4 regions of the Allobosea minatitlanensis genome follow, and region 3 is predicted to be linked to each of the others. Evidence: predicted binding sites of a transcription regulator. Region 3 holds the regulator's gene; each other region holds the start of a gene.

What was found. The regulator PhoB, encoded in region 3, activates phosphate uptake and scavenging genes when phosphate is short. The targets are predictions, from matches to a motif close to TGTCATNNANCTGTCAT.
Region 1: the regulator PhoB is predicted to act here: its motif matches at 1,210-1,226, upstream of ugpB (sn-glycerol-3-phosphate ABC transporter substrate-binding protein UgpB).
Region 2: the regulator PhoB is predicted to act here: its motif matches at 947-963, upstream of ACWH43_RS13275 (RNA degradosome polyphosphate kinase).
Region 4: the regulator PhoB is predicted to act here: its motif matches at 957-973, upstream of phnC (phosphonate ABC transporter ATP-binding protein).

Annotation. Positions count from the first base shown of each region.
Region 1 covers NZ_OZ224509.1:4,389,050-4,391,242, reverse strand. Annotated here, with positions in the region: gene ACWH43_RS21490 (fumarylacetoacetate hydrolase family protein) at 1-1,102, opposite strand, end outside; gene ugpB (sn-glycerol-3-phosphate ABC transporter substrate-binding protein UgpB) at 1,307-2,193, shown strand, end outside.
Region 2 covers NZ_OZ224509.1:2,689,522-2,691,714, reverse strand. Annotated here, with positions in the region: gene ACWH43_RS13285 (AI-2E family transporter) at 1-176, shown strand, start outside; gene ACWH43_RS13280 (hypothetical protein) at 184-882, shown strand; gene ACWH43_RS13275 (RNA degradosome polyphosphate kinase) at 1,032-2,193, shown strand, end outside.
Region 3 covers NZ_OZ224509.1:1,084,108-1,086,300, reverse strand. Annotated here, with positions in the region: gene ACWH43_RS05170 (LysR family transcriptional regulator) at 1-164, shown strand, start outside; gene ACWH43_RS05165 (SpoIIAA family protein) at 218-604, shown strand; gene ACWH43_RS05160 (DUF3175 domain-containing protein) at 621-944, shown strand; gene phoB (phosphate regulon transcriptional regulator PhoB) at 911-1,609, opposite strand; gene phoU (phosphate signaling complex protein PhoU) at 1,621-2,193, opposite strand, start outside.
Region 4 covers NZ_OZ224509.1:501,305-503,497, forward strand. Annotated here, with positions in the region: gene phnC (phosphonate ABC transporter ATP-binding protein) at 39-857, opposite strand; gene ACWH43_RS02375 (TetR/AcrR family transcriptional regulator) at 999-1,646, opposite strand; gene ACWH43_RS02380 (efflux RND transporter periplasmic adaptor subunit) at 1,797-2,193, shown strand, end outside.

The sequences.
Region 1 (2,193 bases), 3.3 Mb from region 3:
GCTTCATCCGGTTGACCAGGCTGCCGAGCTCGGGCGCGGCGATGGTGACGATGTCCCCGTATTTGTGGGTGAAGCCGCCGCCGGCCGAGTCGCGGTCCTCGATCGGCGCGAACATGGTGCCGAGATAGAGCGCCGCCCCGTCCGGGTACTGGTGGTGCGGGCCGATCATCTGCGCGGCGAGGTCGGCCGGGTCGCGGCTGATCCTGGCGATCGAGGAGGAACCTTCGAGCCGGAAGCCGTCCTCGCCCTCCACCGTCAGCGTCACCGTCGTCCGGCGGATATGGTCGAGCGTGAAGCCGTCGTCGAAGAAGCGGATGAAGGGGCCGACCGCGGCCGCGGCGTTGTTGTCCTTGGCCTTGCCGAGCAAGAGGGCCGAGCGGCCCTCGACGTCGCGCAGGTTGACGTCGTTGCCGAGCGTCGCGCCGACGATGCGCCCGTCCGAGGCGACGATCAGCACGATCTCGGGCTCCGGGTTGTTCCAGCTCGAGGCCGGGTGCAGCCCGGCATCGGCGCCGCTGCCCACCGTCGACATCGGCGGGGCCTTGGTGAAGATCTCGGCGTCGGGGCCGATGCCGACCTCGAGATACTGGCTCCAGGCGCCCTGCTTGATCAGCACCTCCTTGAGATGCATCGCCTCGGGCGATCCGGGCTTGAGCTTCGAGAGGTCGTCGCCGATCAGCTTGCCGATCTCCGCGCGGATCGTCGCGGCGGCGGCGGGGTTGCCGCGCGCCTTCTCCTCGATCACGCGCTCCAGCATCGAGACGGCGAAGGTGACGCCGGCCGCCTTCACCGCCTGCAGGTCGAGCGGCGAGAGCAGCCAGGGCCTGCTGCGGTCGCGCCTGTCGACCGGCGTGTTGGCCAGCACCTCGGCGAGGGGCGCGACGGCTTCGCCCTCGACGGCGCGCAGCGCCTTGGCCGGGTCGGTCGATTCGCACAGGTCGCGGCTCGTCGGGAAATGCGCCGTGACGTCGATCGCCTGCCCGTCGCGGATGGTGACCACCGCCGGCCCGCCCCGGTCGGGGCGCCAGACGCGGCCGGCCAGCACGGCGGCGCCGGCATCCTGCGGGAGGGCGTTGGCGACGGAGAGGGAGAAATCGGGCATGTCGTTCGTCCGCGAGAGAATTCGTCGAAGCCGGAGAACAGCCGCTTATGCGCAAATGCGCAAGCCGGTTCGCGACCATAGGCGGATTGCTTCGGGCGTCATCGATTTGTCATTGAACTGTCGCCCGCGCTTCATGCTAGCTTGCGCACCAACGACAAGAACCGCGGCGGGGAGCCGCCCGCGGAAGGGAGACACTCCATGACCATCAAATCGCGTATCCTGATGTCGGTCGCGGCCTTCGCGCTCGCCGGTGCTTCGCCGGCTTTCGCCCAGACCGAGATCCAGTGGTGGCATGCGATGACCGGCGCCAACAACGACGTCATCGTCAAGCTCGCCAACGACTTCAACGCCGCCCAGAAGGACTACAAGGTCGTCCCGGTCTACAAGGGTTCCTATCCCGACACGCTGAATGCCGGCATCGCCGCCTTCCGGGCCGGCCAGGCTCCGCACATCCTCCAGGTCTTCGAGGTCGGCACCGGCACGATGATGTCGGCCAAGGGCGCGATCAAGCCGGTCTATGAGCTGATGAAGGACGCCGGCGAGGCGTTCGATCCGAAGGCCTATCTGCCGGCGATCACCGGCTACTACTCGACGGCGAAGGGCGAGATGCTCTCCTTCCCCTTCAACTCGTCGTCGATGGTGATGTGGTACAACAAGGACGCCTTCAAGAAGGCCGGCCTCGACCCCGCCAAGCCGCCCAAGACCTGGCCTGAGGTGTTCGAGGACGCCAAGAAGCTGAAGGCCGCCGGCTACGACAAATGCGGCTTCTCGAACGCCTGGGCGACCTGGGCCAATATCGAGCAGTTCGGCGCCTGGCACAACGTTCCGCTCTCGACCAAGGTCAACGGCATGGCCGGCACCGACGCGGTGATGACCTTCAACCAGAGCCCGCTCTTCCTGAAGCACTGGACCAATCTGGTCGAGCTGCAGAAGGACAAGACCTACGACTATTCCGGCCGCACCAACAATGGCGAAGGCCGCTTCACCTCGGGCGAATGCCCGATCTTCCTGACCTCCTCCGGCTTCTTCGGCAATGTCCAGGCGAACGCCAAGTTCGACTGGGGCAACGCCCCGATGCCCTATTACCCGGA
Region 2 (2,193 bases), 1.6 Mb from region 3:
TCGCCTTCGGCTCGCTGTTCGGCTTCGTCGGCCTGCTCGTGGCGGTGCCGCTGGCGGCGGTCATCGGCGTGCTCTGCCGCTTCGCGCTCAGGCAGTATCTCGGGAGCAATCTCTATCGCGGCCTCGCGCCGCCGCAGCCGAAGGGGATCGAGGTCGAGATCGACCTCGAGCGCTGAGCCCGTCATGTCCGAAGCGCCGTCGCGCCCGCGCCAGCTCGCCTTCGACCTGCCGCTCGACAGCCGCCATGGCGTCGAGGACTTTCTCGTCGGCCCCTCGAACGAGGCGGCCTACGGGCTGGTCGAGAGCTGGCCGCGCTGGCCGGAAGCCTGGCTGCGGCTGACCGGGCCGGAAGGGGCGGGCAAGACCCATCTCGCCGCGATCTGGGCCCGCATGGCCCATGCCTGGACGATCCCCGCCCGCGAATTGTCGGACGACCAGGTTGCGCATCTGGTCTCGGGCGGGGCGCTCGTCATCGAGGATTGCGATGCCGGCCCCTTCGACGAGCCGGCCCTGTTCCACCTGATGAACGCGGTCAAGGCGCGCGGCGGCCATCTCCTGCTGACGGCGCGCAGCGCGCCCGAGCTCTGGGGGCTGAAGGTGCCGGACCTGCTCTCGCGGCTGCGGCTGGCGCCGAGCGCCACCATCGAGCCGCCGGATGACGGCCTGCTGCGCGCCGTGCTGGTCAAGCTCTTCATCGACCGCCAGCTCGTGGTCGACACCGCCGTCATCGACGCGCTGGCGCTCAGGATGGAGCGCTCCTTCGCCGCCGCGCGCCGGGTCGTCGACCGGCTCGACAGGGTGGCGCTGGAGCGCGGCCGGCGGGTCACGCGCCCGCTGGTGCACGAGGTGCTGGCCGAGCTCTTCCCGCAGGAGCCGGGCTGAGGGTGCCGGCGCTGGACGCTCCGCCGATGCCTGCTAACCTTCCCGATGGCCGCTTCAGGCCGCCCGTCATCGAACTGTCACGATAGGGTGGCTTCACACGGTCCATGAGACGCACAGGCAGGACGACGACCAGGACGCGGGCGAAGCGCATGACCACCGAGATTGCGGCCGAGAGGCCCGGGACGACGGACGGGGCGATGACGGATTCCGACGCGCCGTCGCTGCGCCGGCTGCCCGAGCGCTTCATGAACCGCGAGCTCTCCTGGCTGGAGTTCAACCGCCGCGTCATGGAGGAGGCCTCCAACCGCCGCCATCCGCTGCTGGAGCAGCTCCGCTTCCTCTCGATCTCGGCCAATAATCTCGACGAGTTCTTCATGGTCCGGGTCTCGGGCCTGCGCGAGCAGCTCAAGGCCGGCGTAGTCACCCGCAGCCAGGACGGCCTGACCCCGGCCGAGCAGCTCGTCGCGATCGGCAAGGCGGTCTCGGCCCTGACCGACGACCAGCAGGCGCGCTGGGTCGAACTGCGCCACGAGCTGCACGAGAACCGCATTCACCTGCTCGGGCCGGCCGATATCGGCCCGCAGGACCGGATCTGGCTGGAGGACTACTTCCTCAACTACATCTTCCCGGTGCTGACGCCGCTCGCCATCGACCCCGCGCATCCCTTCCCCTTCATCCCCAATCTCGGCTTCACCGTCGCGCTGGCGCTGGAGCGGATCAGCGACGGGCGCCAGCTCGACGCGCTGATCCGCGTGCCGACGAAGATCGACCGCTTCATCGAGCTGCCCGACCTCGCCCGCGAGGGTTTGCACCGCTTCATCGCGCTCGACGACGCCGTCTCGCTGTTCATCGCCAAGCTGTTCCCGGGCTACGAGGTGAGGGGGGCCGGTTCCTTCCGCATCATCCGCGACTCCGATCTCGACATCGAGGAGGAGGCGGAGGATTTGGTGCGCGTCTTCGAGACCATGCTGAAGCAGCGCCGCCTCGGCGTCGTGATCCGGCTCGAGCTCTCGACCGGCATGCCCGACCATCTGCGCCGGCTGATCGTGCGCGAGCTCAAGGTCGACAGCGACGAGGTCGTCGAGGTCAACGGCATGATCGGCCTCACCGAGCTCTCCCAGCTTGTCGGCGTCGACCGGCCGGACCTCAAGTTCAAGCCCTACAACGCCCGCTTCCCCGAACGCATCCGCGAGCATGGCGGCGACTGCTTCGCCGCGATCCGCCAGAAGGACCTGCTCGTCCACCACCCCTATGAGAGCTTCGACGTCGTCGTGCAGTTCCTGCAGCAGGCGGCGCGCGACCCCAATGTCG
Region 3 (2,193 bases):
CCTCGGGCGCGCTGGTCAACCCGCTCGACATCGGCTTCACCAGCGTCACCGGCCTGTGGCTGACGCGGCGCCTCGACCGGCCCGCCCGCCCCGGCCTCGACGCCTTCATCGACTGGCTGAAGGTGGAGGCCGCCGCGTTCGAGGCCGCGACCCGGGCGGCGTGAGCGGCCGGCAACCTCTCCGCCCGTCATGCGTTGAACCGGCAGGAGGAGCCGCCATGATCACCTTTCTCCCGGCACCCGACCATGTTCTCGCCATCGCGCTCAGCGGCACGATCGAGCCGGCCGACATCGAGCGGGTCGCCGCCGATCTCGAAGAGCGGCTCGCCCGGCACGAGAAGGTCTCGATCCTCGCCGATCTCACGGATTTCGACGACATGACCTTCGCCGCCGCCTGGAAGGACGCCCGCTACGGCTTCGGCAAACTGTGGGAGCTCAGGCGCTTCCCGAAGGAGGCGATCATCGTCGAGAAGGGCTGGCTCGACAGCGCCGCGCGGCTGTTCGCGCCGGTGATCCCCTTCGTCGCGATCCGCAGCTTCCCGCCGTCCGAGCGCGAGGCCGCCCTCGCCTGGGCGGCCGATATCGAGGGCGGGCCCGACGCCTGACAGCCATGGAGCCGCCATGCCGACCCGCACACGCAAATGGTCCGCCGAGGTCACCCGCAAGAGCGATGCCCTCGACCTCCGGGACAAGGTCTTCACGCAGGACGATCCGCGCCGCATCGCCCGCTCGCTGAAGCGCTCGGCCGAGCGCAGCCGGCGGCGCAAGGCTTCCGCCTACCGCTCCGCCATGTCGATGCTGACGTTCTACATCAACCGCGCCGGCCGGAACCTGCCGGCGAAGCGGCGCGAGACGCTGGAGGCCGCCAAGCGCAGCCTGCGCCGGCTCTTCCACCGCTCGCGCAGCGCGCCTCAGGAGCGCGCGAAGGTCTCGTCGAAGGCGTAGCCGGCGCCGCGCACGGTCCTGAGCGGGTCCTTGGCGTTGGCCGGGGTGATCGCCTTGCGCAGGCGCCCGACATGCACGTCGACCGTGCGCTCGTCGATATAGACGTCGCGGCCCCAGACGGCATCGAGGAGCTGCGCGCGGGAATAGACCCGGCCCGGCGCCTGCATCAGGAATTCGAGCAGGCGGAACTCGGTCGGGCCCAGATGCAGCTCGCTGCCGGCCCGGCGGACGCGGCGCGTCGTGCGGTCGAGCTCGAGATCGCCGGCCTGGAGCAGGCCCGCGACATGGCCGGGCTTCGCCCGGCGCAGCAGCGCCTGGATGCGCGCCGTCAGCTCGGGCAGCGAGAACGGCTTCACCACATAGTCGTCGGCGCCGGTGGCGAGGCCGCGCACCCGCTCGGTCTCCTCGCCGCGCGCCGTCAGCATGATGATCGGCACCCGCTCCGTGTCGCGCCGCGAGCGCAGCCGGCGGCAGAGCTCGATGCCGGAGAGGCCCGGCAGCATCCAGTCGAGCAGCACGAGATCGGGCGTGTGGTCGCGCAGATGCAGTTCGGCGTCGTCGCCCCGTGCGACGCTGTCGACCTCGAAGCCCTCGGCTTCGAGGTTGTAGCGCAGCAGCAGGGTCAGAGGCTCTTCGTCTTCGACGATCAGGATGCGTGCGGCCATGATGTCCCGTCTCAGCTCCCGGTGACGGCCTCGACCTCGATATTGGTCGTGTCGAGCTTGGGCCGGTTCACGTCGAGCGAGTCGCCCGTGATGAGGTAATGGATCGTCTCGGCGATGTTGGTGGTGTGGTCGCCGATGCGCTCGATGTTCTTGGCGCAGAACAGGAGATGCGTGCAGAAGGTGATGTTGCGCGGGTCCTCCATCATATAGGTCAGGAGCTCGCGGAACAGCGAGGTGTAGAGCGCGTCGATCTCGTCGTCGCGGCGCCAGACCTCGAGCGCCTTCTGCTCGTTGCCGGCGGCATAGGCGTCGAGCACCTCCTTGAGCTGCGCCTGCACCAGCCGGCTGATGTGCTCCAGCCCGACCACGGCGCGGTGCGGCGGCTGGAACTGCCCGGAGATGGCGACGGCGCGCTTGGCGATGTTCTTGGCGAGATCGCCGACGCGCTCGATATCGGCGGCGATGCGGATCGCCGAGATCAGCTCGCGCAGGTCGTTGGCGAGCGGCTGGCGCCGGGCGATGGTCAAAACCGCCTTCTCCTCGACCTCGCGCTGGAGATTGTCGAGGCGCTGGTCGGCGCTGAT
Region 4 (2,193 bases), 580 kb from region 3:
CGTCTCAGGGTCGGGCTCGTCCGGCGGCGGGGTGCCGCTCAGGCGATCTTCTGCTTGGCGCGCCGGGCTTCCGAGGCCGCGATGGCGTCGAGCGCGTCCAGGGCCTCGGCCCCGGCGTCCTTGGCCTCGATGCCGTAGAGATCGGCCGCGACCTCGCGGGTCAGCGCCTGCGGGGTGTCGTCGAAGACGACCTTGCCGGCGGCCATGCCGATCAGCCGGTCGCAGTATTTCGCCGCGATATCGAGGTCGTGCAGGTTGCAGATCACGGTGATGCCGTGCTCGCGGTTGATGCGGAACAGCGCATCCATCACGACCTGGGTGTTGCGCGGGTCGAGCGAGGCGATCGGCTCGTCGGCGAGGATGATGCGCGGCTCCTGCACCAGCGCGCGGGCGATGGCGACGCGCTGCTGCTGCCCGCCCGAGAGCGTCTCGGTGCGCTGGGCGAGGAGATGGCCCATGTCGAGCCGCTCCAGCGCCGCGATGGCGCGGATCTTGTCGTCCTCGGAGAAGCTCTTCACCAGGGTCAGCGCGGCCGAGCGGTGGTTGAGCCGGCCGAGCAGCACGTTGGTGAGCACGTCGAGCCGGCCGACGAGGTTGAACTGCTGGAAGATCATCGCCGTGTCGCGGCGCCAGCGCCGCAGCGCCGTGCCCTTCAGCGCGGTGACGTCGCGCTCCTCGCAGAGGATGCGCCCGCTGCTGGGCTCGGCCAGGCGGTTGAGCATGCGCAGCAGCGTCGATTTGCCGGCTCCGGACCGGCCGATGATGCCGACCATCTCGCCATGGGGGATCGACAGCGAGACGGTATCGACGGCGTTCCTGTCGCCGAAACGCTTGGTCAGGCCTTCGATGCGCAACATGAAAGGTTCTCGCACATGACGGGTCGCATGAGCTGGCGCCGGTGGCCGAAGCCGCCGGAGCCATGGGGCACGCACGAGAAAGAGCGCTATCGGCCGCAGATGACAGGGGCGTGACGCCGCCCGGCCGCCAGGATGGCCGGTTCAGGCGCCGCGCAGGAGCAGGTCGACGCAGGCGGCGACATAGGCCTTGCGCCGGGCCGAGGGGAGCGGCCGCACCGCCAGCAGCCCGCGCAACTGGTGGAAGCCGCGCAGCATGCCGACGAACTGCTCGGCGAGCGTCTCGGCCTGCGGCGGGGTCAGCGGACGCGGCAGGCCATCACCGATTCGTGAACGCGCGAGCAGCAGCGCCGCCACGTCGGCGATCATCCGCTTCCCGCCGGCCTCATAGGCGACGCGGCCGAGTTCGGGAAAGCGATGGGCGGCGCTGGTCACGAGGCGGTGCAGGTCGAGCGAGGCCGGGCGCAGCATCATCGCGAGCGTATCCTCGCCGAGCCGGGTCAAAGCGCCGCGCAGGTCGATATCGGCGGATGGCTGCCGCAGCGGAATCGTCAGCTTCTCGGTCAATTCGGTACAAATCGCCTTGAAGAGCGCTTCCTTATCGGCAAAATGACTGTAGATCGTCTGCTTGGAGACGCCGGCCCGGTGCGCGATCTGGTCGAGGCTGGCCCGCTCGAAACCTTCGGCGAGGAACATTTCGGAGGCGGCGCGGGTGATGGCGTCGTGCTTGTCGGGGCGGGAGCGTTCGGCCGGATGCGACCCGGCTCCGTTTCGCGGCGAGGGCTTCGGCAAGCCTTTTGCTTGGAGTTCGGGCGAGCCGTTCCGCGCTGCGGGGTGGTGCCGGAATGTGGGGGTTTCAGCCATGGCTGCGCCCACCAGACCTCTTATCAAACTGGACCGTCCAGTCTAAGATAGTCGGGCGGTATCGGAGCGTCCAGTCCTATGAAGCGGTTAGTCCTCCTTCTCCTGATCGCAGGCCTCGCCGCCGGCGGCTATTACGGCTATCGCCATCTCCATGCCAGCGGCGAGCAGGCGCAGGCCAGCGCGGCGCCGGCCGCGCGCGTGGCCGTGCCGGTCGAGGTCGCCGCCGTCGAGGTCATGGCGGTGAGCGAGGAGGTCGAGGCGCTCGGCACGCTGGCGGCCGACGAATCCGTGGTGATCGCCCCCGAGATCGCAGGCCGCGTCGTCGCGCTCGGCTTCCGCGAAGGCGAGCCGGTCAGGGCCGGGCAGGCGCTGGTCAGGCTCGACACCGCCATCCTCGACGCCGAGCTCAAGCAGGCCCAGGCCGATCTCGGCCTGGCGCGCGACACGGCCGAACGGCTGCGCGCGCTGGTGCAGC